DNA from 4 places in the Massilia sp. UYP11 genome. Region 2 is predicted to be linked to each of the others. Evidence: predicted binding sites of a transcription regulator. Region 2 holds the regulator's gene; each other region holds the start of a gene.

Region 1 (7,125 bases), on a different contig from region 2:
CGAAGCCGCCCGGATGCTGGGACAGGTGGCGCGGGAAGTTCAGCAGCGACTGCGCCAGCGTGGCCCACTGGCGCGACAGCGGCGCCTCGGGATCGAGGCCGCTTTCGGCCAGGCGGCCCAGCAAATCGGCGCGGCTGTCGAACCAGTGATGGGTCTTGGCCACCTTCTCGACGATGGCAAGGTCGATGCCGAGCGCCCGCCCGCTGTCGCGCAGCGCGCTCTTGGGCCGGTAGCTGATCACCACCGCCGCCAGCGCCGCGCGCTGGCGGCCGTACTTGTTGTAGATGTACTGGATGACCTCCTCACGCCGCTGGTGTTCGAAGTCGACGTCGATGTCGGGCGGCTCGTTGCGTTCACGCGAGATGAAGCGCTCGAACAGCAGGCTGGCGCGGGCCGGATCGACCTCGGTGATGCCGAGGCAGTAGCACACCGCCGAGTTGGCGGCCGAGCCGCGCCCCTGGCACAGGATGTGTTGCGAGCGCGCGAAGCGCACGATGTCGTAGACGGTGAGGAAGTAGTGTTCGTAGCCCATCTCGGCGATCAGGTCGAGCTCGTACTCGATCTGGGCCTGCACCTTGGCCGGCACGCCCTGGCGAAAGCGCCGGTGCGCGCCGATCCAGGTTTCGCTGCGCAGGTAGCTGCTGGCGTCGTGGCCTTCGGGGACCACTTCGTCCGGGTATTCGTAGCGCAGCTCGTCGAGCGAGAAGGTGCACAGGCGCGCGATGCGCACCGTCTCGGCCAGCGCCTCGCGCGAATAGATGTTGGCCAGGCGCAGGCGCGCGCGCAGGTGCTGCTCGGCGTTCTGCGCCAGGCCGTAGCCGCAGGCGCCCACCGGTTTGCCCAGGCGGGTCGCGCTCAGGGTGTCCTGCAAGGGTTTGCGCGAGCGCACGTGCATACAGACGTGGCCAAGGGCGACGATCGGCAGGCCGTGCTGCCAGCCCACCTCTTCCACCGTGGTGCGGTGGGCGTCGTCGAAGGCGCGGTGCAGCTGGGTGAGGCCGAGCCAGGCGCGGCCCGGGAAGGTGGTGGCCATCCATGCGGCCTGCGCATGCAGGCGGTCGACGTCCTGGGCCTCGTGACCGGGGTATGGCGGCAGCAGGATCGCCAGGCAGTCGGGCATGTGCTGCAGGTGCGCGTATTCCTGGATGGGATTGGCCAGGTCGTCGGGCGTGAGCAGATAGGTGCCCTTTTCGCTGCGCGTGCGGCCGATCGTGATCAGTTCGGACAGGTTGCCATAGCCGTTGCGGTTCTGCGCCAGCAGGATCAGGGAGGGGGCCGGCGTCAGAGCGTCGTCGGGGTTCTTGAGGTGGAAGTGGGCGCCGATGATCAGGGGCAGGCCGGCGTTTTTCGCTTCGGCGTGGGCGCGCACGACGCCGGCCAGCGAGCATTCATCGGTGAGGGCCAGCGCGAAGTACCCCAGCTGCACCGCGCGCGCGACCAGCTCCTCGGCGTGCGAGGCCCCTTGCAGGAACGAGAAGTTCGAGAGGCAGAACAACTCGGCGTAGGGGGGCAGCGCCTGGGGAGAGGGGGGCTGCGCGGTGGGGGTGGGCTTGGTCACGCTGGCGAGCTGTCGAACAGCCAATACTGTATAAAAACACAGTATAACCGAGCTGGGGGATGTGGCTGGGGAAGTTGTGGCTATGGCTTGGTCATGAGGGATAGGCTGGATTGGGGGGTGAGCAGTAGCTTGTGGTGACTGGACGTGCAGAAAGATATTTCTGCGTCGCAATCGTCAATTCTCTTTAAGCATTGACGATAAGAAACCAAGTGTTCTTATTCTAGGCGGAAAATTTCCGCGTTTATCAGCGACTAAGACTTACACGTATGTCGGAAAGGCCGCGGCATTGGCCCAAAGAACGAGCCGGAAATATCTTGCGGCCCCATCCGCTCGCGCAGGCTGAACGCACCACCACCTTCCGCGCGGCGCAAAACTGGCTGATCCGCACTGACCATACGCTCATATGCAAGCATCAAGGCAGCTCCACCCGTGGAATTGATGTAGTCGAGCATCTCCATCGTGGTCTCATAAGCCCAATCAGAGAAGCTCTCGCCCAGTTCGCCCCCTGCCGTCGCGCCGGTACTCGTGACGCCGCCCTGCACTTTCGTCAGGATCGTGACGATGGCCCACGACATCCCCATCCATCCAGTCGTCGCCAGCGTCATGCGCAGCACCGGCATGAGGATGCCCGCTTCGTGGATCGCCTTGAGCACGCCAAGCAAGGCGCCCGCCGGCATCGCGCGGTTGCAGTCGATGGTCGCGATCAGGATCGCGATCTTGTTCATCACGCCAGGATAGCGCCGCAGAAAGCGGTACAACGCCGGACCGATCTGCTGCGGGTCGCCGAGCAGTCTTCCAAGGCCGGCCGCTAGAAAGCAGCCGCCGGTGAGCTTCCACACCACGTTCACCAGCTTCATGTCGACTGGACCATCCAGCACCGTCGCGCTGGCGAAGGCTTGCAAATGGCTGGCATTGCCGGCCCGCGTGGGGCTCAGCAGCAGGTTGAAGCAGGTGGAAAAATTGGCCTCGTAGCTGCCGTCGATCGCGATGGCGCCGCTTGCGGTCACCGCGATGAACGGCGCTCCCGCTCCACCGACGACGCCGATATTGATGGCGCCATTGGCCTGGAGCGACGCCATCAACCGGATCGCATCCTGAGCGCTGCCGCCCGCGCGCAAAGTGCCGTCGCTATCCGCGCTCACATAGCTGCCGTCACGGCATTGCAGGGTGATGGCGGCGGCATCCAGGGCCTCCGGCACGCCGATGGTGAACACCTCGGCCGCATCGCTCGAGGTCCCGAGCGCCGTGATCCGGCCGTCGGCGGCGATCGACCAGTAGCCGGCTGCCCCGGTCTGGAGCTTGATCTCGTCGCCGGCAGCGAGCAGCCCAGCCAGCGAGACGAAGTTTCTGTCCGTGGTGAACGCAGGCTCGGGCTGGGTGATCGAGACCGGCGTATCTTCGGGCACGTTGACGCTCGATATCGCCGCCACGCCCCAGCTATAGACCATCGAGAACGACTTGACGGCGGCCGGCCAGGTGTCGCCAAAGGTCAGGCTGTCGGCCGTGAACGACAGGCTTCCATTCTCGACCAGCGCGACGACCTTCGCCGTGACGTCGACCGGTCCGTAGGCGGCGGCGAGGATGTTCAGGGCGCGTGGGTCGAGCGACGCCTGCGCGGCGGGAGCGGCCGGGTCGTAGTCGATCTGTAGAAGCTGGTTCTCGATCGTCGCGGCCAGTTGCGGCTTGCGGCCGGCATACTGGTAGACCACGTGCAGGGTCTTGCGCATGGCCGGCCAGCCATCGCCGAATACGCTGCTGGATGCGGCGACGGACAGCCTGCGCCGGCTCACGCTGGCGCGGACGATGTCAGTGACGTCCTTCAGGCCATAGAAGGCGTTCAGGATGTGCAGCGGCGGACGGTAGCTGAGCGCATAGGGGTTGCCCTCGACGACGATGTCGATGAACGGCACCTGACCGCTGTAGCTGGCCACGATGACGAAGGTGTTGCGCCTCTCCTTATCGGCCTCGCCAAGGGTGGCGCTGTCAGCGACCAGGGACAAGGTTCCGGCCGAGTGATCGGCCAGATTGCGTACCGTTGCGCTCACGTCGGCGGAGCCGAAGCTGGCGCCCCACACGGTCAGTGCCGGCTGCGCGGTGTTGTCTTCCTTGATTGGGGCAGGAACCTGGGCAGCTTGCCCGAATTGCTGCGCGCCGATGTTCAGCGTCTGGCCTTCTAACGCCGTCGCCACGAACGTCGGGCCGCCATCATAGCGATAGACGACCGTCAGCGTCTTTTCGTGGCCGACCCAGGCGTCGCCGAACGCCTGGTTGCTCGCCAACACAGACAGGGTCTCTGGAAAAGCCTGACGGTTGACCTGCTTGATGACCTGGGCAGTGACCTGCCTGAGTCCATAAGCCGCGCCAACGATCTGCAGGACGCCTGTGCCTTGGGTAGCCATACTTGAATCTTCTTTCCGGAATGAATAACATGCATTGCGACAGTTGCAACGAGAGGCGAGACAATGGTCGTTACGTCTCTGTCGGTACACTGGTTTGCAAGCTCCGTGCCACCGTAAAACATGGCGTCGCCGCAACAAAATCAAGGATTTAGTCGACTATGTATGCCTGCTGGGTGTAAAACAGCGGGGGTTTTTACATGTCAACAAAGAAGTTGACACGCTGGTGCCTGAATCGCGAGGTTTGGAATGTGTATTCGGCAAGTTTCTCTTCCTGTAGCATTTATGGCGCCTGCGCCAACCTAATGAGCCGCAAATGACTTCATCGCCTGACCTGATTGCCAACCCCAGTACCGAGCGATATCGCCTTGGTAAGTTGCTTGGCAATGGTGGTTTTGGCGACGTGCATGAGGCGTGGGATCCCGCGCTGCAGCGTAGTGTTGCCATCAAGCGTTTGAAGCCTGATCTGGTGCGCGATCAGCCGGACAACCTGCTGCAGGAAGCCCGGCTTGCGGCGTCACTGCGGCATCCTGCTTTCATCCAGATTTATTCGCTCGAAGACGACGGCCATAGCAAATCGATCGTGATGGAACTGGTAGGGGGCAAGACTCTGCATCAGTTGCTTTCCACGACCAAGCTATCGAGGGATCAGATACTTGATATCGTTTGCCAGTTGGCGGATGCGATGGCGCAGGCGCATGCGGCGGGCTTGATTCATGGGGATTTGAAGCCGGCCAACTTGATGATCGAGCCATCAGGGCAGTTGCGCATCATGGATTTTGGGCTGGCACGCAAGATCGATCCGCTTGCGACCGAGTCGGGCGATGTGCTGCAGACTCAGGGCACCATCGCCTATCTCGCGCCTGAAATTTTGAATGGCAAGTATCCGAGTATGCTCAGCGATATTTATGCTGTGGGCGTATTGATGTACGAGATGATGCACGGAGAGCGTCCATTTTCCCATTTGCATGGGTTGGCGTTAGCTGCTGCGCAAGTACAATCGTCCTGCGCGCAGTGGACGTTTTCTCCTGATGCCGATCAGGATATGGTTACATTGGTACGTTCAATGTGTACGCCCGATCCGTCTACACGGATGGGAACAATGATGGCAGTTCACCAAGCTGCATGCACATTGCGAGAATCGAAAACTTATACGGACCCGACATCACCTATAAATCTTCCAGAAGCGGTAGCACTCTCTTCGTTTTTTGGTAACTGGCGCAAGATTGGATATGCGTGCGCGGCATTTGTGCTTGCGATAGGCAGCATGGTATATGCTCCAATATCGGAAAACCTCAATCATCAGCTGGCACCTACAATTTCTGATTCCACGCGGATATCGAAGGGAATGGCAGCATTACGGCATCTTGACCATGAAGAAAGCGTCGATGCCGCAATCGAAAACTTTAACGCCATCCTAACAAAGCAACCAAATCATGCCGCTGCAGCTGCCGGAATAGCTCTGGCATACGCGTTGCGCTATGCAGGTGATCGCGGGGACGAAAGCTGGCTGCAACGCGCTGACGCTAGTGCGCAAGCTGCCCTTGCATTCGACGATCAATTAGCACTTGCCTATGCTGCCAAGGCTTATGTAAGGTGGCAGCAAGTTCAAAACGAAGAAGCATTGCAGCTTGCTGAACAAGCCTTGAAATTAGATCCAAAGAGTATATTTGCACTTAATACCAAATGTGGAATTCTGATTCGCATGCAGCGCTATTCAGAGGCAGCAAGTAGCATCGAAATCGCGCGTGAAGCATATCCAAACGAACGTATGTTCATTGATCACTTAGGAGCGCTTCGCTATGCTCAAAATGATTATATAGGCGCCGAAAAGGCTTTCCGCGACAGTATCCGACTTGAACCAGACGCAATAGCTGCATATGCTAGCCTAAGCGCGACGCTGGTACGTCTAGGCCGTGAAGACGAGGCATTGCAAGTACTGCAACAGGGTTTACAGGTGCGTCCTAACGGACGCCTTTATAGCAATCTAGGAACAGCCCTGTTCAGTCGAGGAGACTACATCGGTGCGGCTAAAGCATTTGAACATGCAGTTTCTACCACAAAAGGCAATAGCATTGCGTATTTGCGATGGGCCAACCTAGCCGACACCTTACGTTGGGTTCCTGGTCGCGAAAAAGACTCTCAACAAGCTTATCGCAACGCAGTGGCGTTACTAAAACCTTTACTTGATCGCGCGCCCAACGACGCCACAATGGCTTCGCGAATGGGCTTATATTCAGCCAAGTTAGGCGACAAAAGCACAGCATCAATACAGAGCCTCAAGGCAGCGAGTACCAAACCCACTAATGCGGATATCCGCTTTCGAGCCGCTATCGCTTTTGAACTGACAGGTCAACGCACTGCCGCCCTGACTGAACTAGTCGCTGCACAGCAGCTCGGCTACCCCACCAAATTAATTAGCACCGAGCCAGATTTATTGGCACTGCGGAGCGATCCGCGGTTTGATTTACTTCGTATGGAAAGGAAATAATGACGCAACCATTGATGGCACTAACAGCGCGCCTTGACGTTAACCAAGTGGATGATGGTATCGATTGGATATTTTCGGATATAGATTCCATAGGCAGTGCTGATCGCACCGCAACGGACCCGCATTGGAATCGCGATATCGTTTTTTCCGCTGGTCAAGAGTTTCGTATTGCAATCGCCGCCAGTGATCAAGACAAAACCGGCTTTGAGTCGCTCGAGGTCATTGATTGCTGTGTAATCACGCGCCCTCAAATCCTATGTTGCGGAAAGGGCGTACGTACAAATTACGCCCCGCCTTCCCTTTTCGTCGACAGCGATGGCAAACAGCTGGGCGCCCTATATAAAATTGATCCTTCAGCTTTCTCTGTACACGGTACAGGTATTGATCCGACGAAAGGGAGGAAGGTCACGTTACTTTGGGATGGAAATCTCAAAGTCGGCCCATATAACGGATTTTGGGAAATCTCGTTCTACGTTACACTAGGCATTAAGCGCGTAGGCGAAGATAAGATCCAATTACGCGTATTTTATTTCGATCCTGAAGGCGAAGTTGGTAACGGCTCAGAACCGCCCAACTGAATTCCTTAAAATTCAGGCAACCTTATCAAGTCCCAGCAACACCACATGACGCCTCAGCGACTCCGCCGGCGTCATGAGCCTTGATGCACACCGCCTGAGATC
Region 2 (7,125 bases):
ATTTGCCGACGCTCCGGGAAAAGCGACGGCTTGGTATGCGGCGTGACGCCGGCCGCGGTATGCGGCGTAGAATCTTAGTCGCCCTGGTAGACCGACAGGTTGCCGCTGTAATTGCCAAACTTGGTGTATTGGCCAATCCAGGTCAGGCGAATCGCTCCGATCGGGCCATTACGCTGCTTGCCGATGATGATCTCGGCGGTGCCCTTGTCCGGCGAATCCGGGTTGTAGACTTCGTCGCGGTACAGGAAGATGATCACGTCCGCATCCTGCTCGATAGCGCCGGATTCGCGCAGGTCGGACATCACGGGACGCTTGTTGGGACGTTGTTCCAGCGAGCGGTTCAGCTGCGACAGCGCGATCACGGGGCACTGCAGCTCTTTGGCCAGGCCCTTGAGCGAGCGCGAGATCTCCGAGATCTCGGAGGCGCGGTTGTCGCCCGCCTTCGAACCCTGCATCAACTGCAGGTAGTCGACGATAATCAGGCCGAGCTTGCCGCACTGGCGCGCCAGGCGGCGGGCCCGCGCGCGCATCTCGATCGGGTTCAACGCGGGCGTTTCGTCGATGTACAGCTGGGCGTCGTTCATCTTCTGGATGGCGTGCGTCAGGCGCGGCCAGTCCTCGTCGTGCAGGCGGCCGGTACGCAGGCGGTGCTGGTCGAGCTGCCCGACCGAGCCGAGCATACGCATGGCCAGCTGGGTGCCGCCCATCTCCATCGAGAACACGGCGACCGGCAGGCCGGCCTCGATCGCGACGTTCTCGCCGATGTTCACCGAGAATGCGGTCTTGCCCATCGACGGACGGCCGGCGACGATGACCAGGTCGCCCGGCTGCAGGCCGGAGGTCATCCGGTCGAGGTCGATGAATCCGGTCGGCACGCCCGTGATCTCGCCCTGGTTCTCGCGCGAGTACAGTTCGTCGATGCGCTCGACCACCTGGGTCAGCAGCGGCTGCACCGCGAGCCAGCCCTGGGCGCCCCTGGCGCCCTGTTCGGCGATGGCGAAGATTTTTGACTCCGCCTCGTCCAGCATCTGCTTGACTTCCTTGCCCTGCGGATTGAAGGCATTGCCGGAAATCTCGTCGGCGACGGTGATCAGCTGGCGCAGGATGCCGCGGTCGCGCACGATCTCGGCGTAGCGGCGGATATTGGCGGCCGACGGCGTGTTCTGCGCCATCGCGTTCAGGTATTGCAAGCCCCCCACTTCCTCGGCCTTGCCGAGCTGGTTGCAGGCTTCATAGACCGTGATCACGTCGGCCGGCTTGCCGGCGTTGATCAGGCGGACCATCTGTTCGAAAATGATGCGGTGATCGTAACGGTAGAAGTCTTCCGCATGCATGAAGTCGGCGATGCGGTCCCAGGCGGCGTTATCGCGCAGCAGCCCGCCGATGACGGATTGCTCTGCTTCGATGGAATGCGGGGGGATGCGCAGGGCTTCGATCTGCGGGTCTGAGGGTGCTGCGTTCATGGGCGGCATTATACCTTCTCCTGTCACACGGCTGTCATAATTGGTGAGTTTCAGAAGCAAAAAAGCCGGGAGATCCCGGCTTTTTCGTGCACTGCTTTTACGTCAATCCAGCATTCGCTCAGGCAGCTTCGCCTACGACAGCGATGATGATTTCCGACACGACGTCGGTGTGCAGGGCGACTGCAACCGGGAATTCGCCGGTGGTCTTCAGCGGGCCGGTCGGCATGCGAACGGCAGCTTTTTCGACCGGGAAGCCCTGCTTGGTCAGCGCCTCGGCGATGTCCGCGTTGGTGACCGAACCGAACAGACGGCCGTCGACGCCGGCCTTCTGGCCGATGGTGACGGTCAGGCCGCTCAGCTTGTCGCCCTGGGTTTGGGCGGCTGCCAGTTTCTCGGCGGCTGCTTTTTCCAGTTCGGCGCGCTTGGCTTCGAACTCGGCGACGGCGCCAGCGGTAGCGCGGCGGGCCATCTTTTGCGGGATCAGGAAGTTACGTGCGTAACCATCCTTGACTTTGACGACGTCGCCCAGGTTGCCGACGTTGATAACTTTTTCCAACAGAATAACTTGCATGTTTTATCTCCAGGATATCTGACTGTCGTGACCGACGATTAACCGTGGTGCAGGTCGGTGTACGGCAGCAGCGCCAGGTAACGGGCGCGCTTGATGGCGGTGTCGACCTGACGCTGGTAGTGCGCCTTGGTGCCGGTCAGACGTGCTGGCATGATCTTGCCGTTTTCCTGGACGAAGTCCTTCAGGGTGTCGACGTCTTTGTAGTCAACCTGCTCAACGCCAGCGGCGGTGAAGCGGCAGAACTTCTTGCGCTTGAACAGCGGGTTCTGCTGCTTGCGCTTGAGTTTTTCTTTAGCTTTGTTTTTGTCGAACTTTTTACCGAATGCCATTTGAGGCTCCTGTATATCTAAATTGCCGAACTAGGCGGCACTGAAATCAATGATGTGAAACACCAGGGCTTTGCTGTTGCGATTTTTCCGTGCGAGGAAGCCATCGAAGCGGTAGCTGGCGCCGAGCTCGGCGCTGCCAAACCTGCCCGAAATCTCGCCCGCGGCAAACGCGGGGACTTCGAACTCGACCAGGCGATCGATCCCTGCCTCTCGTTGATGCGAACTGTGCATCAGGACGGCTGAAACGATCGGCACACCGGCCGGGGTGTAGCGCAGGACATCACGCTCGGCGATGGTCGCCACGAGCTGGAGCTGATTCACCCGGTTCTACTACTGCTTGTTACGAATTCCTGGAAAAAATCTTAAGCAGCGGCAGCGGCTGGAGCAGCAGCTGCAGGAGCAGCGGCTTCTGCACGGTGGCTCTTGGCTGCGTCTTCGCGCTGCACCGATTTCATCATCGGCGACGGTGCGGTTTCTGCTTTCTTCATCTTGACGGTCAGATGACGCAGAACGGCATCATTGAACTTGAATGCGGTTTCCAGCTCGACCAGGGTCTCGTTGTCGCACTCGATGTTCAGGCAGATGTAGTGGGCTTTTGGCAGCTTCTGGATCTGGTAAGCCATCTGACGGCGGCCCCAGTCTTCCACGCGATGGATGTTACCGCCGCGGCTGGTCACCGTGGTCTTGTAACGCTCGATCATCGCCGGGACTTGCTCGCTCTGGTCCGGATGGACGATAAAAACGATTTCATAATGACGCATGCATTACTCCTTGAGGACGTTTTACATAAATGCCCACCTCGGCGTCAAGACGAGTGTGGGAAGGGAACAGCCAGCTAGTATAGCGTGAAATGGGCAAATTGGGAACATGGCCGTCAAGCGCTTTAAGCCGGCGCCAGGCTCACTCGACATTTACGCTTGCAAAATCCGTACTTTTTACGATGAGCGCGCTTTTTTTGCGCTTTTTCGTGTATATCCCTTGCGTATGACGGAATACTGTACAAAAATACAGTCTACTGCTACAACCCGTTGCTGCAACATCGCATCCAACCACGGCATTTACACACGGCAACCATTACACAGTTATGCTCAAGCTCACTGCAAGGCAAGAACAGATCCTGAACCTGATCAAGGAAGCGATCGAGAACACGGGCTTCCCTCCGACCCGCGCCGAAATCGCGGCCGAACTGGGCTTTCGCTCGGCCAATGCGGCCGAAGAACACCTGCAAGCGCTGGCGCGCAAGGGCGCGATCGAGATTTCGCCGGGCACCTCGCGCGGCATCCGCCTCGTCGGCGCCAGCGCCCAGCAGATTCCCATGCCGCCGCCGTCGCTGATGTCGCTGCCGCTGGTCGGCCGCGTCGCCGCCGGCAATCCGATCCTGGCGCAAGAACACGTCGAAGCGACCTATAACGTCGACACCGCGATGTTCGCGGCGCGGCCCGACTTTCTGCTCAAGGTGAAAGGCTGGTCGATGCGCGACGCCGGCATCATGGATGGCGACTTCCTGGCGGTCAAGAAAATCGACAGCGCCAAGAACGGCCAGATCGTCGTCGCCCGCCTGGGCGAGGAAGTCACCGTCAAACGCTACCGCAAGACGGGCGACCTGGTCGAACTGTTGCCCGAGAACCCCGACTTCAAGGTGATCCAAGTCAGGCCCGACGAAGAGTTCGCGCTCGAGGGGCTGGCGGTGGGGTTGATGCGCAGCTGGAACTGATCTCGATACACATCATCTCCGTGAGCGCGTCGTTCCCGCGCAGGTGGGAACCTCGGTTCGCATGCGCTGCCGGCCACGTCCATCCATCGTGGCGGCGCTGAGGACTTGGGTTCCCGCCTTCGCGGGAACGACGTTTATGGGCGGTCTCTACTGCTTGGCCTTGTTGATCACCGCATTGTGCTGGTCCACGAACGCTTCGGTCGCGCGGCGCCATGCGGCGAAATCGGCCAGTACCATCTTCGAATTGACTTTCGCTCCCTCGGCGATGTTCTGGCGCACCCCCTCCAGGTAGGCGGTCGCGGCCTCGGTTTCCTGCTTGTTCATCAGTTTGGCGACGTCGGGCGGGATGCGGCGGGTCAGCGGCGACTGCGCGTTCAGGTTGGTCACCATCTTGTTGTAGCAATCCTGCCAGCCGGTCACGGCCTTGTTCACGCGCTCGATCTCTTCGTTGATCTTCGACACCGCCGGAATGCGCGGCGCCGGGCAGCGGTACTCGCCCGACTGCAGGTCGGCGCCATCGTAACCCTTGATCCAGTAATCGATCTCGGCGCGACGAAGGGCGCGCTGCTGCATGATCACGAGCGAGTCGGCGGCGATCTTGTTGCCCTTGGCGGCCGACTTCTCGAACCACTCCTTCGCCCTGGCTTCGTCGACCGCGCCGGCTTCGCCATACCAGTACATCTGGCCCAGCTGCTGCTGGGCCTGTGAATTGCCGGCATTGGCCAGCCTGGTGTACAGCTTGAGCGCGCCCGCATAGTCTTTTTTCTCGAACAGGGCGTTGGCGTCCTCGAGCTCGCCGGCGTAGGCGCCGCCGCCGGTTGCGCACAACACCGCGAGGGACAGGCAGGACAGGAATCGTTTCATGGGCATACCGTCAGGCTGGGCTGGTAAAGGTCCATGATAGCCGTGTTTTACGGCTGGGCTCAATCGCGAATGTGACAAGGCCGGCAAGTTGCCGGCCGCATCAAGACAGTTTTACCCGGCTTTACGCGTCCAGCGCCTGGCGGAAGTCGCCGACCAGGTCGGCGGTGTCTTCGATGCCCACCGACACCCGGATCAAGCCTTCGGCGATGCCCATGCTGGCGCGCCGCTCGGGGCCCATTTCAAAGAAGATCGTGTGCGCGACCGGAATCACCAGGGTGCGGTTGTCGCCCAGGTTCGAGGCCGGGATCGCCAATTCGAGGCGGTTCAGGACATCGAACGGGTCGATGTCTGGTTTCAGCTCGAAGCTCAGCAACGAGCCGCCCGAGCGGAACAGCGACGCGACGATCGCGTGCTGCGGATGCGAGGCCAGGCCCGGATAATAGACGGCGGCGACGCGCTCGTCGGCTTCCAGCATCGTCGCCAGGGCCAGCGCGTTGGCACAGGTACGCTCCATGCGCAGGGCCAGCGTTTCGGCGCCGACCGCGATGTGGTGCGCCGCTTCCGGCCCCAGCGCGGCGCCGAAGTCGCGCAGCGCCTTGGCGCGCAGCTGGGCCATACCCTGCGCACTTGCCGTCTGCTTCCTGAAGTTCGGGGCGATGTTCGGGTACGCGGCCCAGTCGAACAGGCCCGTGTCGGTCAGCGCGCCGCCCAGTGCGATGCCATGGCCGCCGATCGACTTGGTCAACGAATTGACCACCAGGCCCGCATGCACGTCCTTGGGACGGAACAGCCAGGGCGTGGTCATCGTGTTGTCGACCACGTACAGGATGCCGCGCGCGCGGCACAGTTCGCCGATGCGGGCCAGGTCCGCCACTTGCGTGCGCGGATTGGCGATGGTCTCGACGAACACCATGCGGGTATCCGGCGTCAGCGCCGCTTCCACCTGGGCCACGTCGGTGGCGTCGACGAAGGCAACGTCGACGCCCTGGCCCGCCACCGTCTGCCACAGGCTGTTGGTATTACCGAACAGAAAACTCGACGACACGATGTGGTCGCCGGCCTTGAGCAGCGCCTGGAACAGCGCGCCGATCGCCGCCATCCCGGTGCCGAAGCACAGTGTGGCGACGCCGTCTTCCATCTTGCTGATCTTGTCTTCCAGCGCCGACACCGTCGGGTTGCCCTGGCGGCCGTAGCGAAAGCCCGGCTCCTTGCCCTGGAACACCGATGCCAGCTGGCGTGCGTCGGCATAGCCGAAGGCGACCGAGGTGTGCACCGGCTTGTGCAGCGAACCCTGCTCGATCGTCTTGCGGCGATCGTTGTGCAATATAGTGGTGGTGAAACCGTAGCTTGGCTTGTCCGACATGGTTTTTCCTGGCCTTATTCGGCCGCCACCGGCGGGTTCAGGTTGAGCAGGGTGCGCACCTTGTCCTCGGCATCCTTCGACGTCGGATTGTGGCGCGCCGATTCCTGGCGGTCCAGGTACTCGGGGGTCACGTCACCGGTGACATAGACGCCATCGAAGCACGATGCCTCGAAATTCTTCAGCTCGGGATTGACATCCGAGATCGCGCGCTTGAGCGCATCGACGTCCTGGTACACCAAGCGGTCGGCCGTGATCTCGCGGCACACTTCCTCGACCGTGCGGCCGTGGGCGATCAGCTCGTCGCGGGTCGGCATGTCGATGCCGTACACGTTCGGGTACAGCACCGGCGGCGCGGCCGAGGCGAAGAACACCTTGCGCGCGCCCGCTTCGCGCGCCATCTGCACGATTTCGCGGCTGGTGGTGCCGCGCACGATCGAGTCGTCGACCAGCAGCACGTTCTTGTCCTTGAACTCGGAGCTGATGGCGTTCAGTTTCTGGCGCACCGACTTCTTGCGCATCCCTTGCCCCGGCATGATGAAGGTGCGGCCGATGTAGCGGTTCTTGATGAAGCCTTCGCGGTATTCCACGCCGAGTTTCAACGCCAGCTGGATCGCGGCCGGGCGCGAGGAATCGGGAATCGGCATCACGACGTCGATCTCGTCGACCGGGATCTCGCGCCCGACCTTGTCGGCCAGGTACTCGCCCATGCGCAGGCGGGTGGCGTACACCGAGGCGCCGTCGATCACGGAATCCGGACGGGCCAGGTAGACGAATTCGAAGGCGCACGGGTTGAGCGACGGATTCTCGGCGCACTGGCGCTC
Region 3 (7,125 bases), on a different contig from region 2:
TTTCGACCTCATGCGAGCGCCACTGCATGTCTTTCGGCAGCGGACCGTACATGCCGAACACCCACAGCACGTGCTCGCCCTTCGACACTTTCCACATGCCCGGACCTGGGCGCTGGGCCACGACGTGGGATCCGTTCCGGCGCCGGTTCGGCCGCGCCGGCATCGACGGCGGCCTGCGCCGGGGTTGGCACGTCTTCCGATTGCGCCCATGCGGGTGCAGCCAGCAGGGATAGACAGAAAGCGGATACGGCAAGTTTGCTCATGAAAAAATCCGGTTGTGGAACACCACCAGATCTTACGTCAAGGACCGCGTCGGCCACCCGGCTGTAACGCGGCTGTTTCAATTACATGAGCGGCGCATAGTGTGCATATGTCAGCTTTCCGGCGGTTCCGGCGCATCTGGCCGGGCCAATAATTCCTGCGCCAGCCGCAAGCCCTTGACCATCACCGAGAACGCCTCCTGCTTGGACGCTTCGTCCGGCACGCGCAGCACGTACGACGGATGGTAGATCGTCACCACCCAGCTGTCGCCATGGCGCACGGGCCGCCCCAGCTTGTCCTTCAGGGTCACGCTGCCGGTCTGCAGCACCGACTTGAGCGCGGTCGCGCCCATGGCGACGATGACCTTGGGTTTGCGCGAGGCGACCTCTTTCTCGAGCCAGTAGTGGCAGGCCTCGATCTCCTTCTGCGCCGGCGTCTTGTGCAGGCGCCGCTTGCCGCGCGGCTCCCACTTGAAATGCTTGACGGCGTTGGTGATGTAGACACTCTTGCGCTCCACGCCGGCCTCTTCGAACACGCGGTCGAGCAGCTTGCCGGCCGGGCCGACGAAGGGCTGGCCGGCCAGGTCTTCCTGGTCGCCCGGCTGCTCGCCGACGAGCATGATCTGCGCGTGTCGCGGCCCTTCGCCGCCGACCGCCTGGGTCGCGTGTTCCCACAGCGCGCAGCGCCGGCACTCGTCCAGCTTCGACGGCTGCTGCCGCTCGGGCTGCGCCTGCTCGGCGTCGATCGGGATCGTGCGGCCGCTGCGCCGGCCTACCGCCTCGACCTGGCCGATGCGGCGCGCGCCGAGGCCGGCCTGGCTCACCAGGGACGGCACCAGCGCGCCTTCCGGCAGGTTCTTCCAGAAGCGCGACGGGATGTGGCTGTTCATGACCTGGGTATTCAGGCGCGCCGGGTTGAAGATGCTGCGGTAATAGGTCAGCCACAGCGCCTCGCCGGCATCAGTCAGGTCGGCCGCGCTCGACAGCAGCGGGCCGGTATGGTGCAGGGTGGCGCCGTCCCACAGCACGCTGGCGTCGGGCGTGGCGATCATCCAGCTCACCTTGCCCATGCGCGCCACGAAATGCTCGGCCACCTGCGGCAGGACGTCGTGGGCGGGTTCGAACCAGGCCACGAAATGGGGCGCGCCGGCCTCGAACGGCCGTTCGCGGAAACGGATGTAGGCATGCATATCGTGTACCTCGCGGCGCACCGCCTTGACCATCGCATGCAGCCGCTGCCCGTCCGGGTCGGCCGGCGACTGCACGTCGTGCTCGCCCTGCTGCCAGCGCCAGATCACCCGGTACAGGAAGGCCCAGCGGTCATGGTCGCGGTAGCAGGCGGCGGTCTGCAGCATCTCCATCAGGGAGCGCGGAATGTGTGGCCTCGGCGGCCTTGGCGCCGTTGCATTGGAAGGCTCCTGCCCGGCCGCTTGCGGTTCAGTCGGGGACGACAGGAGGTCGCCCCCATTATGCGCAGCCGCGTTGGAAGCCGGCGCACCCGAGAACAGGTCGGCGCCCGGCGCGCCCCAGGTCACCGCCTCGGGCGGCACGCCGGCGTGCAGCAGTTCGCGCGCCACCGCGCGCCATGTGGTGAAGCCGTCCACCAGCAGCGGCCGGCCCGCATGCACGCTCGCCACCGCCGTGGCGGCGAGGGCCGCGGCGTTGGACTGGGAATTCATGCGGCCTGCAATTCGGGCCACAGGTTCATCTGCTGCGGCGCATCGGCCATGTGCTTGCGCAGCAGGTCGGAACTGGTCGCGCCCTGCGCCGGCTTGTAGTCGGCGGTGACGACGAAGGGCGCGAGCTTCTTGAGGCTGCAGCGCAGGCGCGACAGGTCTTCCCAGCGGATGCGGCGCAGGCGGCGCAGGTCCACCAGGCGCTTGGCATTGCGCAGGCCAATGCCGGGAATGCGCGGGATCAGGGAGGCGTCGACCCGGTTCAGGTCCATCGGGAAGTGCTCGCGGTTGGCCAGGGCCCAGGCCAGCTTGGGATCGACGTCCAGCGCCAGGTTGCCCGACGTCGGCATCAGTTCGCCGGCCGTGAAGCCGTAGCCGCGCAACAGGAAGTCGGCCTGGTACAGGCGGTGCTCGCGCAGCAGCGGCGGCGGCGCCAGCGGCACGCTGCCGGGGCTTTGCGGGATCGGGCTGAAGGCCGAGTAGTACACGCGCTTGAGCTTGTAGCTGCCGTACAGCGTCTCGGCCGTGTTCAGGATGGTGTGGTCGTCGCTGGCGTCGGCGCCGACGATCATCTGCGTGCTCTGGCCGGCCGGCGCGAAGGCCGGCGCCTTCGGCTCTTCGGCTTTTTCGTCCAGCTTGCGCCGGATCGAGCCCATCGCCAGCTTGATCGTGTGGACGCTTTTTTCGGGCGCGAGGCGGGTCACGCTGTCGTGGGTCGGCAGCTCGATGTTCACCGACAGGCGGTCGGCCCAGCGGCCGGCTTCCTGGATCAGCAATGGATCGGCGTCGGGGATGGTCTTGAGGTGGATGTAGCCACGGAACTGGTGCACCTCGCGCAACTGGCGCGCCACCGCGACCAGCTGCTCCATCGTGTAGTCGGCCGACTGGATGATGCCCGAGCTGAGGAACAGGCCGTCGATGTAGTTGCGCAGGTAAAAATCCTGGGTCAGCTTGACCACTTCATCGACCGCGAAGCGCGCCCGCGGCACGTTCGAAGTGCGCCGGTTGATGCAGTACTGGCAGTCGTAGATGCAGAAGTTGGTGAGCAGGATCTTGAGCAGCGAAACGCAGCGGCCGTCCGGCGTATAGCTGTGGCAGATGCCCATGCCGGTGGTGGCGCCCAGGCCGTCCTTGCCCTCGGAGCCGCGCTTGGGTGCGCCGCTGCTGGCGCAGGATGCGTCGTACTTGGCCGCGTCGGCCAGGATTTCGAGCTTGTCGTTGAGTTCCATCGCGCGCACCTGACTGTATGGGCATACAGTATAACGCGGCGTGCATACGTGTACGGTGCGCTGGCGCAGGGATGTGCGCCTGCCGACGGTTCAAATGCGGGACGTCAGGCCGAAATCAAGCGCTCCGCCTGGGACAACTGATGCGCTTCCATCCTGCGCGCGACCTTCGTCAGGTAGGCGCTGGCCGGCGCCACGCCGGCGGCGCCGGCCCGGTGCAGCCAGGCGTAGGCCTCGACCAGGTCGCGCTGGGCGCCCTGCCCCGCCGCGTACATCACGCCGAGGTTGAACTGGGCCCGCGCATGGCCCTGGCGCGCGGCGCACAGGTACCAGAAATGGGCCGCCTCGTAGTCGCGCTCCACGCCCTTGCCGCAGTCGTAGCGCAACCCCAGCTCGAACTGCGCCAGCGCGTGCTTCTGGTCGGCCGCCTTGTGGAACCAGTCGGTCGCTTCGAACGGGTCGCCGTTTTCCAGCCGGTCGAGCAGCGCGCCGACCATGTACTGGGCCGGCGCGTAATCCTGGCCGGCCGCGCGCCGGTACCAGGCCAGGGCTTGCGCGCTGTCCTGTTCGACGCCGTTGCCGGCCTCGAAACGCAGGCCCAGGTCGAACTGGGCCCGCAAGTGGCCTTGCTCGGCCGCCTTGCGATACCACCCGGTCGCCTCGGCCGGATCCTGCCCGACCCCGTTGCCGGCATCGAGCAACTGTCCCAGGTGATACTGGGCCGCCGGCAGTCCCTGCTCGGCCGCGCGCCGGTACCAGGCGGCCGCCTGCGCCGCGTCAACCGCCACGCCCTGCCCATGTTCATGGCGCATGCCGAGGCTGTTCTGGGCGCCGGCATGCCCCTGCTCCGCCGCGCGCCGGTACCAGGCCAGGGCCAGCGCCTCGTCGCGCGCCACGCCGTGGCCGCCGCTGTCGCCCGAGTCGTAGATGAGCGCGAGATTGAACTGCGAGCTGGCGTGCCCCTGTTCGCCGGCGCGGCCGTACCACAGGATCGCCTGACGGCTGTCCTGCTCGACGTCCTGACCCTTGTCGTAGCGCAGGCCGAGGTTGAACTGGGCCGGCGCGTGGCCCTGCTCCGCCGCCTTGCGCATCCAGGCCAGCGCTTCGCGTGCGTCGCGCGCCACGCCCTGGCCGGCCTCGTAGCGCAGACCCAGGTTGTACTGCGAGCGCGCATAACCCTGCTCGGCGGCGCGCCGGTACCAGCGCAGCGCCGCTTCCTGGTCCTGGGCCACGCCCTTGCCGGTCTCGAACATCATGCCCAGATTGTGCTGCGCACCGGGCTCGCCCTGGTCGGCCGCCTGGCTGAACCAGTGCAGCGCGCGGCCCACGTCGCTGGTCACGCCATGGCCCTTCGCGTACAGCCAGCCCAGGTTGTACTGGGCCGGGGCATAACCCTGGTCGGCCGCGCGCCCGTACCAGTGGGCCGCCTGGCCGAAGTCCTGCTCGACGCCCTGGCCCTTCTGGAACATCACGCCGAGGTTGTACTGGGCCTGCGCCAGGCCCGCCGCCGCCGCCATCCGGTACCAGGCCACCGCCAGCTCGTCGCTCTTCGGCACGCCCTGGCCGCTCGCGTACATGAAGCCCAGGCTGTGCTGGGCCTGGGCCACGCCGCGCTCGGCCTGCGCTTTTACGCGCAGGAATTCGGCGGAATGCGCGGCGGAATGCGCGGCGGAACGCGCAGCGAAATGCGCGGCGCTATCAGCCGGCGCGGCGCTCGCTCGCAGCGGGGCGTCGGGCATGGGCGGTCAGGCCTGCACCGCGCGCAGGCTGCCGCCCGACTGGGTGCGCAGCGCGGCCATGAAGTCCTGCAGCGGGATCGGACGGTAGAACAGGTAGCCCTGCATCGTCAGGCAGCCGTTGGCGCGCAGGTAGCGCGCCTGCTCCTCGGTCTCGACGCCTTCGGCGATCAGGTTCAGGCCCAGGCCGCGCGCGATCGAGATGATCGCCAGGATCACCGGATAGTGGCCGTCTTCCTGGTGGATCTCCTTGACGAAGGACTGGTCGATCTTGACGGTGTGAATCGGGAAGCGGTGCAGGTACGACAAGGACGAGTAGCCGGTGCCGAAGTCGTCGATCGCGATCGACACCCCGAGTTGGCACAGCTTGTTGAGCTGCTCGATCGCGTACTGCGGATTGCGGATGCAGATGTTCTCGGTGATCTCGACCTCGATCTGCTGCGGAGAAATACCGTAGCGCACCAGCGCGCCGCGCATCTTCTCGAAAAAGTCGCCGCGGTCGAGGTATTGCGGCGACAGATTCAGCGACAGGCGGATCTCGCTGCCGCCGATCGCATTCCACTTCAGCATGTCGCGGCACAGCGCGCCGATCATCCAGTCCGAGATCGGCAGCATCAGGCCGTTCTCTTCGGCGAACGGCAGGAACTCGCCGGCCGACAGGCGGCCGCGGGTCGGATGGTTCCAGCGCATCAGGGCTTCGGCGCCGGTGATGCGGCCGGTCATGGCGTCGATCTGCGGCTGGTAGAACATCTCCAGCTCGTCGTGCTCGAGCGCGCGGCGCAGCGCCTGCTCCAGCGCGATCTTCTGATGCGACACTTCGAGCATCGAGTCGTGGTAGAAGCTGTGGCCGTTCTTGCCCAGCGCCTTGACCTGGTACATCGCGATGTCGGCGTGGCGCAGCAGCTCGTCGATCGATTCGCCGTCCTTCGGATAGATCGCGATGCCGATCGAGGCCGAGATGTGCACCTGATGGCCGTCCAGGTCGAACGGTTCCTGCAGCACCTCCAGGAATGCATCGGCCACCATGCGCGCATCGTCGCGGTCGCGCAGCTCGGGCAGCACGATGGTGAATTCGTCGCCGCCCTGGCGCGCCAGGGTGTCGCCCTTGCGCAGGCACTCCTTCAGGCGGCCGGCCGCCTGCTGCAGCAATTCGTCGCCCTTCACGTGGCCCAGGGTGTCGTTCACCAGCTTGAAGCGATCCAGGTCGATGAACATCACCGCCAGCTCGGTCTGCTTGCGCTTGGCCTGGATCACGGCCAGGCCGAGGCGGTCCTTGAACAGGATACGGTTCGGCAGGTCGGTCAGGATGTCGTGATAGGCCTGGTAGGAGATGACTTCTTCGGCGCGCTTGCGGTCGGTGATGTCGCGCGCCACGCCATAGGTGCCGAAGAATTCGAGCTTCTTCACTTCCTGGTCCGGCACGTGCATGCCGATCGCGTTGAGCGAGATCGTCATCAGGGTGGTGTTGAAGGTGCGGTCATGGCCAATGCCGCCGCGGCATTTCAGGCGCAGCTCGACGTTGCGCGAGGCGCGCTCGTCGACGCGGCGCTCGTTGAACACGTAGCGCGCCCGCTCCAGGTCTTCCTCGTGCACCAGGATCGAGTAATGCTGGCCGATCAGCTCTTCGCGGGTGTAGCCGAGCAGCTGGTAGGCGCGGTCGTTCACGAAAGTGAAGCGGCCCTCGTGGTTCAGGGTATAGATGATGTCCGGCGACGAGTCCACCAGGTAGCGGTACATCTTCTCGGAGTTCTCGAGCTGGTTCGCGATGCGCGCGTTGTCCAGCGTCAGGCGGCGCCGCTGCAGCGCATTGCTCACGGTGGAGAGCAGCTCCTCGCGGCTGTAGGGCTTGCGCAGGTAGCTGTAGGCGCCGCGCTTGAGCGCGCCGATCGCGGCGTCGATGCCGACCTCCCCGCTCATCACGATGACGTCGGCGTCGATGCCCTTCTCGTTGATGAAGTCCATGATCTCGTGGCCGCCGATGTCGGGCAGGCGCAGGTCGAGCAGGACGAGGTCGAAGTGCTGACGCGAAAGGTGAGCGAGAGCATCAGTTCCTGACGGCGCCGTCACAAGACGGTAGCCGCGTCCCTGCAGCAGTTCGTACAGCGAGGACAGCAGGCGTGGCTCGTCGTCGACCAGCAGCAGGCGTGGCTGGCTGTCGGTGTCGAGGGTCTGGGAAAGGGGAGCGGGGTCGCCGGGAGGCATGGTGGCGGTGGCGGGATGGGCGTGC
Region 4 (7,125 bases), on a different contig from region 2:
GATGAAGGCCACCGCCAGCAGCAGCAGCTTGGAAATCGTCACCCGCTTCTGGGTCGAGGCGCCCGGATTGACCATCTTGTAGTAGACGTCGTGCGAGAGCGCATTGGAAATCGCCAGCAGCAGGCCGTCGGCGGTCGACAGCGCCGCCGCCAGGCCGCCGGCCGCGACCAGGCCCGCGATCACGTAGGGCAGGCCGCCGATCTCGGGCGTGGCCAGCACCAGCACGTCGGCGTCGATCGCGAATTCGGCCAGCTGCACGATGCCGTCGCCGTTGATGTCGGCCACGCTCACCAGGGGATTGGCCTTGTCCACGTTGGCCCAGTACGAGATCCAGGTGGGCAGCGCCGAGAAATCGCTCCCCACCAGCGAGGTATAGATATCGTACTTGGCCAGCACCGCCAGCGCCGGAATCGTCAGGTACACCAGCAGGATGAAGAACAGGGTCCAGAACACCGAGACCCGGGTGTCGTTGACCGACGGCGTGGTGTAGGCCCGCATCAGGATGTGGGGCAGCGCCGCGGTGCCGAACATCAGGCAGAACACCACCGCCAGGAAGTTGTTGCGGCGCCCGTCCGACTCTTCCTGCGTGGCGCCGGGGAAGGGTTCGGCGTGCGGCTCGGGCGGCCGGGCGCGCGCCAGGTTGGCGTCGCGCCGCTCGCTCCATTGCGAGCGCGCCTCTTCCACCGAATTGGGGTAGGTGGCCAGCGCGCGCTCGGCCTGGCGCACCTCGCTGAGCGAGGCATTGCGCGCGCGCGCCGCCGCCAGCTGGCGCTGGGCCTCCAGCTTGCCCGTCTCCCACGATTCGGGCAGCGCGCCCAGCCGCGCCGCGTATTCGTCGGCCCGGCGGCGGAACTCGGCGCGCACCTGCTCCTCGCGCGGGTCGCGCGCCAGCTCGGCTTCGCGCGCGCTCAGCTTGGGCAGCAGCGAGCCATAGGCCACCGCGGGAATCGGGTTGTCGGCATGCTTGGCCGACAGCCACATGGTCGGAATCAAAAAGGCCACCAGCAGGATGATGTACTGCGCCACCTGGGTCCAGGTGATGGCGCGCATCCCGCCCAGGAACGAGCACACGAGGATGCTCGCCAGGCCCAGGAAGATCCCGACCGAGAAGTCGACCCCGGTGAAGCGCGAGGCGATCAGGCCGACCGCATAGATCTGCGCCACCACGTAGGTGAACGAGACCAGGATGGTGGCGCCGACCGCGACCGCGCGCACCGGACCGCCGCGCCCGCCGGCGCCGCCGCCGTAGCGCGCCGCCAGGAAGTCGGGCACGGTGTACTGCGCAAACTTGCGCAGGTAGGGCGCGATCAGCAGCGCGACCAGCACGAAGCCGCCGGTCCAGCCCATGATGAAGGCCAGGCCGTCGAAGCCCTGCAGATAAAGGCCGCCGGCCAGGCTGATGAAGCTGGCCGCCGAGATCCAGTCGGCGGCGGTGGCCATGCCGTTGAACATGGCCGGCACGCGCCGCCCGGCGACATAGTATTCGGTGACGCTCGAGGTGCGGCAGATCACGCCGATGATCGCGTACAGGGCGATGGTGGCGAACATGAACAGGTGGCCGATCCACAGGCGCGGCATGCCTTCCTGCTCGAGCAGGGCGACGGCGACCAGGAACAGCGCGAAGCTGCCGGTGTACCACAGGTAGTAGCGCGCCAGCTTGCTGAAATAGGGTGGCTTGCCGCTCATCGTGGCCCATCCCCGGCGTCGGCCGCGGTATTGGCCGCAGTATTGGCCGCGGCGTCGCGGTCCAGCCGGCGCATGCGCCAGGCATAAAAGCCGATGATGGCCAGCGACACCAGCGACGCGCCCTGCGCCGCCATGTAGAACGACAGCGGCCAGCCGAACACCTCGAAGCGCGCCAGCTCGCGCGCGAAGAACACGGTGCCGAAGCTGGTCGCCAGCCACAGCGCCAGCAGCAGCAGGGTCATCCTGCGGGTGCGTTCCCAGTGCACGGCGCGGCGCCGCGCCGCGGCGTCATGGTGGGGGTCAAGGGGCGGCATCGGGTTCATGGAGCGGGGGAGGGAAGGTCAGGCGGAACAGGCTGCCCGGGAAGCGCCGGGACTGGCTGCGCGGGTTGTTGAAGATGTCGATCTCGGCGCCGTGCTGCTGCGCGATTTCGCGCACGATCGCCAGGCCCAGGCCGCTGCCCTGGGTATTGCTGCCCAGGATGCGGTAGAAGCGCTCGAACACGCGCTCGCGCTCATTGGGGGCGATGCCGGGGCCGGTGTCCTCGACCTCGAGCAGCGCCCGCTCGCCGTCGCGCCGCACGCGCACCGTGACGCTGCCGCCGGCCGGCGTGTAGCGCAGCGCATTGTCGATCAGGTTCGACAGCAGTTCGCGCAGCATCAGCGGCTGGCCGGCGATGACGACCGGGCCGTCGCCGGCGGCCGGCGGCTCGAAGCCCAGGTCGATCTCGCCCGCGAACGAGGCTTGCACCCAGTCCTGCACCGTCTCGCGGGCCAGGCGCGGCAGGTCGATCTCGGCGAAGGCCAGGCCGGCCTGCGGCTGGTTCTCGGCGCGCGCCAGCGCCAGCAACTGGTTCACCAGGCGCGTGGCCGATTCCGAACTCTTGGCCAGCTGTTCCAGCGAGCGGTGGATCTCGGCCGGATCGAGCTGGCGCAGGGCCAGCTCGGACTGCATGCGCATGCCGGCCAGCGGGGTCTTCATCTGGTGCGCGGCGTCGGCGATGAAGCGCTTCTGCATCGCCATCGATTCGCCCAGGCGCTCGAGCATGTCGTTGAAGGAGCCGACCAGCGGCGAGATTTCTTCGGGCACCTGGCGCGGATCGATCGGCGACAGGTCGTCCTGGGGCCGCGCGCGGATGCGCTGCTGCAGCTCGGCCAGCGGGGTCAGGCCGCGCGACAGCGCGAACCACACCAGGGCCAGGATCACCGGCAGGATGATGAACTGGGGCAGGATCACGCCCTTGATGATCTCGCCGGCCAGGTGCGCCCGTTTATCGAGCGTCTCGGCCACCTGCACCAGGGCCAGCGGCGGTTCGAGCGGCGGCTGCAGGGAACGTTCATGCAATGGGTCGAGGTTGACGTAGGTGTAGGCGACCCGGATCGGGGTGCCGTGGATGCTGTCGTTGCGGAACTCGACGGCGCCGGCGCGCGCATGCTCGTCGGCCGCGTCCATCCGCGGACGCGGCAGGTCGCGGTCGCCGTCCAGCAGCTCGCCGTCGGGTCCGGCCAGCAGGTAATAGACGCTGTCGACGTCGTCGGCGCGCAGGATGTCGCGGCCGGACGGATGCAGCTGGCCGGCGGCCTTGCCGCCCACGCTGCGGATCTGCTGGCCCAGCACCGTGACCCGGTCTTCGAGTGCGTCGTCGAAGGGCTGGTTGGCGATCGACTTGGCGACCAGATAGGTGATGGCGATGCTCATCGGCCACAGCAGCAGGAGCGGGGCCAGCATCCAGTCGAGGATCTCGCCGAACAGCGAGTGCCGGATGTTTTCGTCGGGCTCGGGATTCGGCGGGACGTAGGTCGGCTCGGCCGCCGCGGCCGGGGCGGAAGCCGCCCCGTATGCCGGGCCTTGTGCCGGCCCGGCCGTGAAATCGGCGTCGCGTTCGTTCACCTGTCGGCGACGGTTGCCGTTGCCGTTGCCGTTGGCGTGGCCGTTGGCGTTGCGGCGGCGCGTTCCGCCGAAGGCGCGGCGGCGGCGGCCTCGGAGAATTTCTCGAGGCAGTAGCCAAGGCCGCGCACGGTGGCGATGCGCACGCCGCCGACTTCGATCTTCTTGCGCAGGCGGTGCACGTACACCTCGATCGCGTTGTTCGAGACTTCTTCGCCCCATTCGCACAAATGGTCAACCAATTGTTCTTTGGATACCAGGCGGCCGGTGCGCGCCAGCAGCACCTCGAGCAGGCCCAGCTCGCGCGCCGACAGGTCGAGCATCTGGTCGTTGATGTAGGCGCTGCGGCCCACCTGGTCGTAGACCAGCGGGCCGTGGCGCACCACGGTCGGGCCGCCGCCGGCGCCGCGGCGGGTGAGGGCGCGCACCCGCGCCTCGAGTTCGGACAGGGCGAACGGCTTGGCCATGTAGTCGTCGGCGCCCAGGTCGAGGCCTTCCACCCGCTGCTCGACGGAATCGGCGGCGGTGAGGATCAGAACCGGCAGCAGCGAGGCGCGGGCGCGCAGGCGGCGCAGCACTTCGAGTCCCGACATCTTCGGCAGGCCGAGGTCGAGGATGAGCAGGTCGAATTCTTGGGTGGAAAGGGCGGTATCGGCATCCTGCCCGTTCTTGACGTAATCGATGGCGTAGCCGGACTGGCGCAGGGATCGCGTCAGCCCATCGGCAAGTACGCTATCATCTTCGGCGAGCAGAATTCGCATGGGGACACCTCGGTTATCGCGTTAGACAAACTCAGGCCCGTATTGTGTTTGATTTGTCACAACAATGCGAGCCTTGATCATTTTATTGGCAAGACGACCACGTTTTAGTGCTTGCAAAAACCACTGGATTTTTATACAGTAGTGGCTCTTGAAGTGCGCGTGCGCGCCCACACCTTGCCTACTCCACGATTGAAAGTACACCATGGACGACAAAAAAACCGCATTGAACGCCTCTGAAAAAGGCAAAGCGCTGGCAGCCGCCCTGGCGCAGATCGAAAAGCAGTTCGGCAAGGGCTCGGTCATGCGCATGGACGCCAACGCGCCGGTCGAGGAAGTGCAGACTGTTTCCACGGGCTCGCTGGGCCTCGACATCGCCCTGGGCGTCGGCGGCCTGCCGCGCGGCCGTATCGTCGAGATCTACGGTCCGGAATCGTCGGGTAAAACCACCCTGACCCTGCAAACCATCGCCCAGATGCAAAAGCTGGGTGGCACCTGCGCCTTCATCGACGCCGAGCACGCGCTTGACGTGACCTATGCCCAAAAACTGGGCATCAACCTGAGCGAGCTGCTGATCTCGCAGCCGGATACCGGCGAACAGGCGCTCGAAATCACCGACGCGCTGGTGCGCTCGGGCAGCGTCGACCTGGTGGTCATCGACTCGGTGGCGGCACTGACCCCGCGCGCCGAGATCGAAGGCGACATGGGCGATTCGCTGCCGGGCCTGCAGGCGCGCCTGATGTCGCAAGCGCTGCGCAAGCTGACCGGTTCGATCAACCGCACCAACACGCTGGTGATCTTCATTAACCAGATCCGCATGAAGATCGGCGTCATGTTCGGCAGCCCGGAGACCACCACCGGCGGTAACGCACTGAAGTTCTACGCCTCCGTGCGCCTGGACATCCGTCGCACCGGTTCGATCAAGTCGGGCGACGAAGTGATCGGTAACGAAACCAAGGTCAAGGTCGTCAAGAACAAGATCGCGCCGCCGTTCAAGGAAGCCCACTTCGACATCCTGTACGGAGCAGGCACCTCGCGCGAAGGCGAAATCCTGGACCTGGGCGCCGACAACAAGATCGTCGAGAAGTCGGGCTCGTGGTACAGCTATAACGGCGAGCGCATCGGCCAGGGCAAGGACAATGCCCGTCAGTTCCTGGTGGATCGCCCAGCCCTGGCGCGTGAGATCGAGAACAAGGTCCGTGCCGCCCTGGGCGTGCGCGAACTGCCGCCGGCGGCAGCCGGTGGCGACGACAAGCCGAAGCTGCAGGCAGTCGGTGAGTAATCGCCTGGCGAGGGCGGCGTGGCAGGCTGGCGCCTTGGGTGTCTGCTCCACGTCCGCCCACGCCATGTTGTCGATGAGGGTGTCCCGATGCCAGCGCCGGTACTGAGCCTCAAGGGGCGCGCGCTGCGTTACCTGTCGCAGCGCGAGCACAGCCGGTTCGAGTTGCGGCGCAAGCTGGCCAAGTATGCCCAGGAAGACGAAGACGTCGACGCCCTGCTGGATTTTCTTGAAAAGAATAACTGGCTGTCGCAGGAACGTTTCGCCGAGTCCCTGATCAACCGTAAGGCCAGCCGCTACGGCAACAGCCGCGTGGTGGCGGAGCTGCAAAGCCATGGCGTCACCGGCGATGCGCTGGTCGAGATCAAGGCCGGGCTGTCCGACAGCGAGACCGCGCGCGCCACCGAAGTCTGGCAGCGCAAGTTCGGCGCCGTCGCCACCGACGCGGCGATGCGCGCCAAGCAGATGCGCTTCTTGTTGCAGCGCGGCTTTTCCCAGCGTGCGGCGCGGGTGGCGATGCAGGGTAGCCCTGCGGACGATGAATTCGATGGAAGCTGATGGATGTCGGTCCATCGGCATGATCGCTCTAGGCGCCAGCGTGGAGCGCCATTCCCGATATGCTTAAAAGCATATTCCTCAACGGGTGATGGCGCTGCACGCTGGCGCTTTTTGTCGTCTGGTCATCCGGCCAGCGGCTGATCCTATCCTAACGACATATCTTTCATTCACGCCGTGAATGGGGCGGCAATGTTCATTATCGACAGGCGAATAATATAAGCGGTCAACGCGCCGTCATGTTTCCGTGAAGTCCCTTCATCTCCCCGTAGTATCCCTTACCGACCTTTCTTTCCCATGCGCCGCTGTGGACGCTGTGCTAAACTTTGCGGGTTTAAGCAGCGCCGCATGAGCGGTTGTTGTCGCAGAAGCTGCGGCAACGTGCAAGAAGCACACCGGCTGCATCACTAACCGCCGTTTCGACGGCACTGGTATTTATGCCTTTGTCACCTCCCGTATCGCGCTCGCTCCGGCATACGCGCGCCATCACAGTCGAAGCGTTCGCGCGCGACGATGGCTTGTGGGACCTCGATGCCAGCATCCGCGATGTGAAGACGCGTACTATCGCGCTTGCTTCCGGCGAACGGCCCGGCGGCATGCCGGTGCACGACCTCAAGCTGCGCGTGACCATCGACCGCGACCTGAACATCGTCGATGCCGAAGCCGCATCCGATGCCGTCCCGTATCCGGGCTACTGCGATACCATCGGCCCTGCCTACAAGAAGTTGATCGGGCTCTCGCTCGTGAACCATTTCCGGTTGCATCTGAAAGACCGCCTATCCGGCGTGCTCGGCTGCACCCATCTGACCGAATTGGCCCAGGTGCTGCCGACCGCAGCCTTGCAAGCCTTTGCTGACGACAATGTCGATGCCCCAGGTGGGCTCGGCGGCTCGTCGACCGACCGTCCATTTGAGCTCGACCGTTGCCATGCCCTGCAAAGCGACGGCCCTGCCGTGGCCA

What was found. The regulator LexA, encoded in region 2, represses DNA repair genes until DNA is damaged. The targets are predictions, from matches to a motif close to ACTGTATNNNNATACAGT.
Region 1: a site for LexA is predicted at 1,584-1,601, ahead of ABIB38_RS10910 (error-prone DNA polymerase). Genes of this name have one in related genera too.
Region 3: a site for LexA is predicted at 3,178-3,195, ahead of ABIB38_RS17265 (putative DNA modification/repair radical SAM protein). Genes of this name have one in related genera too.
Region 4: a site for LexA is predicted at 4,457-4,474, ahead of recA (recombinase RecA). Genes of this name have one in related genera too.

The regions. Positions count from the first base shown of each region.
Region 1 covers NZ_JBNDJE010000005.1:93,125-100,249, reverse strand. Annotated here, with positions in the region: gene ABIB38_RS10910 (error-prone DNA polymerase) at 1-1,558, opposite strand, end outside; gene ABIB38_RS10905 (hypothetical protein) at 1,810-3,957, opposite strand; gene ABIB38_RS10900 (protein kinase domain-containing protein) at 4,271-6,445, shown strand; gene ABIB38_RS10895 (hypothetical protein) at 6,445-7,023, shown strand; gene ABIB38_RS10890 (sigma-54-dependent transcriptional regulator) at 7,036-7,125, opposite strand, start outside.
Region 2 covers NZ_JBNDJE010000003.1:442,082-449,206, forward strand. Annotated here, with positions in the region: gene ABIB38_RS08650 (replicative DNA helicase) at 75-1,472, opposite strand; gene rplI (50S ribosomal protein L9) at 1,582-2,034, opposite strand; gene rpsR (30S ribosomal protein S18) at 2,073-2,363, opposite strand; gene priB (primosomal replication protein N) at 2,394-2,684, opposite strand; gene rpsF (30S ribosomal protein S6) at 2,726-3,124, opposite strand; gene lexA (transcriptional repressor LexA) at 3,448-4,077, shown strand; gene ABIB38_RS08680 (tetratricopeptide repeat protein) at 4,225-4,941, opposite strand; gene ABIB38_RS08685 (cystathionine gamma-synthase family protein) at 5,063-6,304, opposite strand; gene purF (amidophosphoribosyltransferase) at 6,319-7,125, opposite strand, start outside.
Region 3 covers NZ_JBNDJE010000014.1:3,147-10,271, forward strand. Annotated here, with positions in the region: gene ABIB38_RS17255 (TraB/GumN family protein) at 1-121, opposite strand, end outside; gene ABIB38_RS17260 (UdgX family uracil-DNA binding protein) at 374-1,939, opposite strand; gene ABIB38_RS17265 (putative DNA modification/repair radical SAM protein) at 1,936-3,165, opposite strand; gene ABIB38_RS17270 (tetratricopeptide repeat protein) at 3,270-4,901, opposite strand; gene ABIB38_RS17275 (putative bifunctional diguanylate cyclase/phosphodiesterase) at 4,908-7,100, opposite strand.
Region 4 covers NZ_JBNDJE010000004.1:317,639-324,763, reverse strand. Annotated here, with positions in the region: gene ABIB38_RS10280 (sodium:solute symporter family protein) at 1-1,686, opposite strand, end outside; gene ABIB38_RS10275 (DUF4212 domain-containing protein) at 1,683-2,009, opposite strand; gene ABIB38_RS10270 (sensor histidine kinase N-terminal domain-containing protein) at 1,987-3,576, opposite strand; gene ABIB38_RS10265 (response regulator) at 3,573-4,334, opposite strand; gene recA (recombinase RecA) at 4,537-5,613, shown strand; gene recX (recombination regulator RecX) at 5,701-6,168, shown strand; gene ABIB38_RS10250 (DUF2889 domain-containing protein) at 6,603-7,125, shown strand, end outside.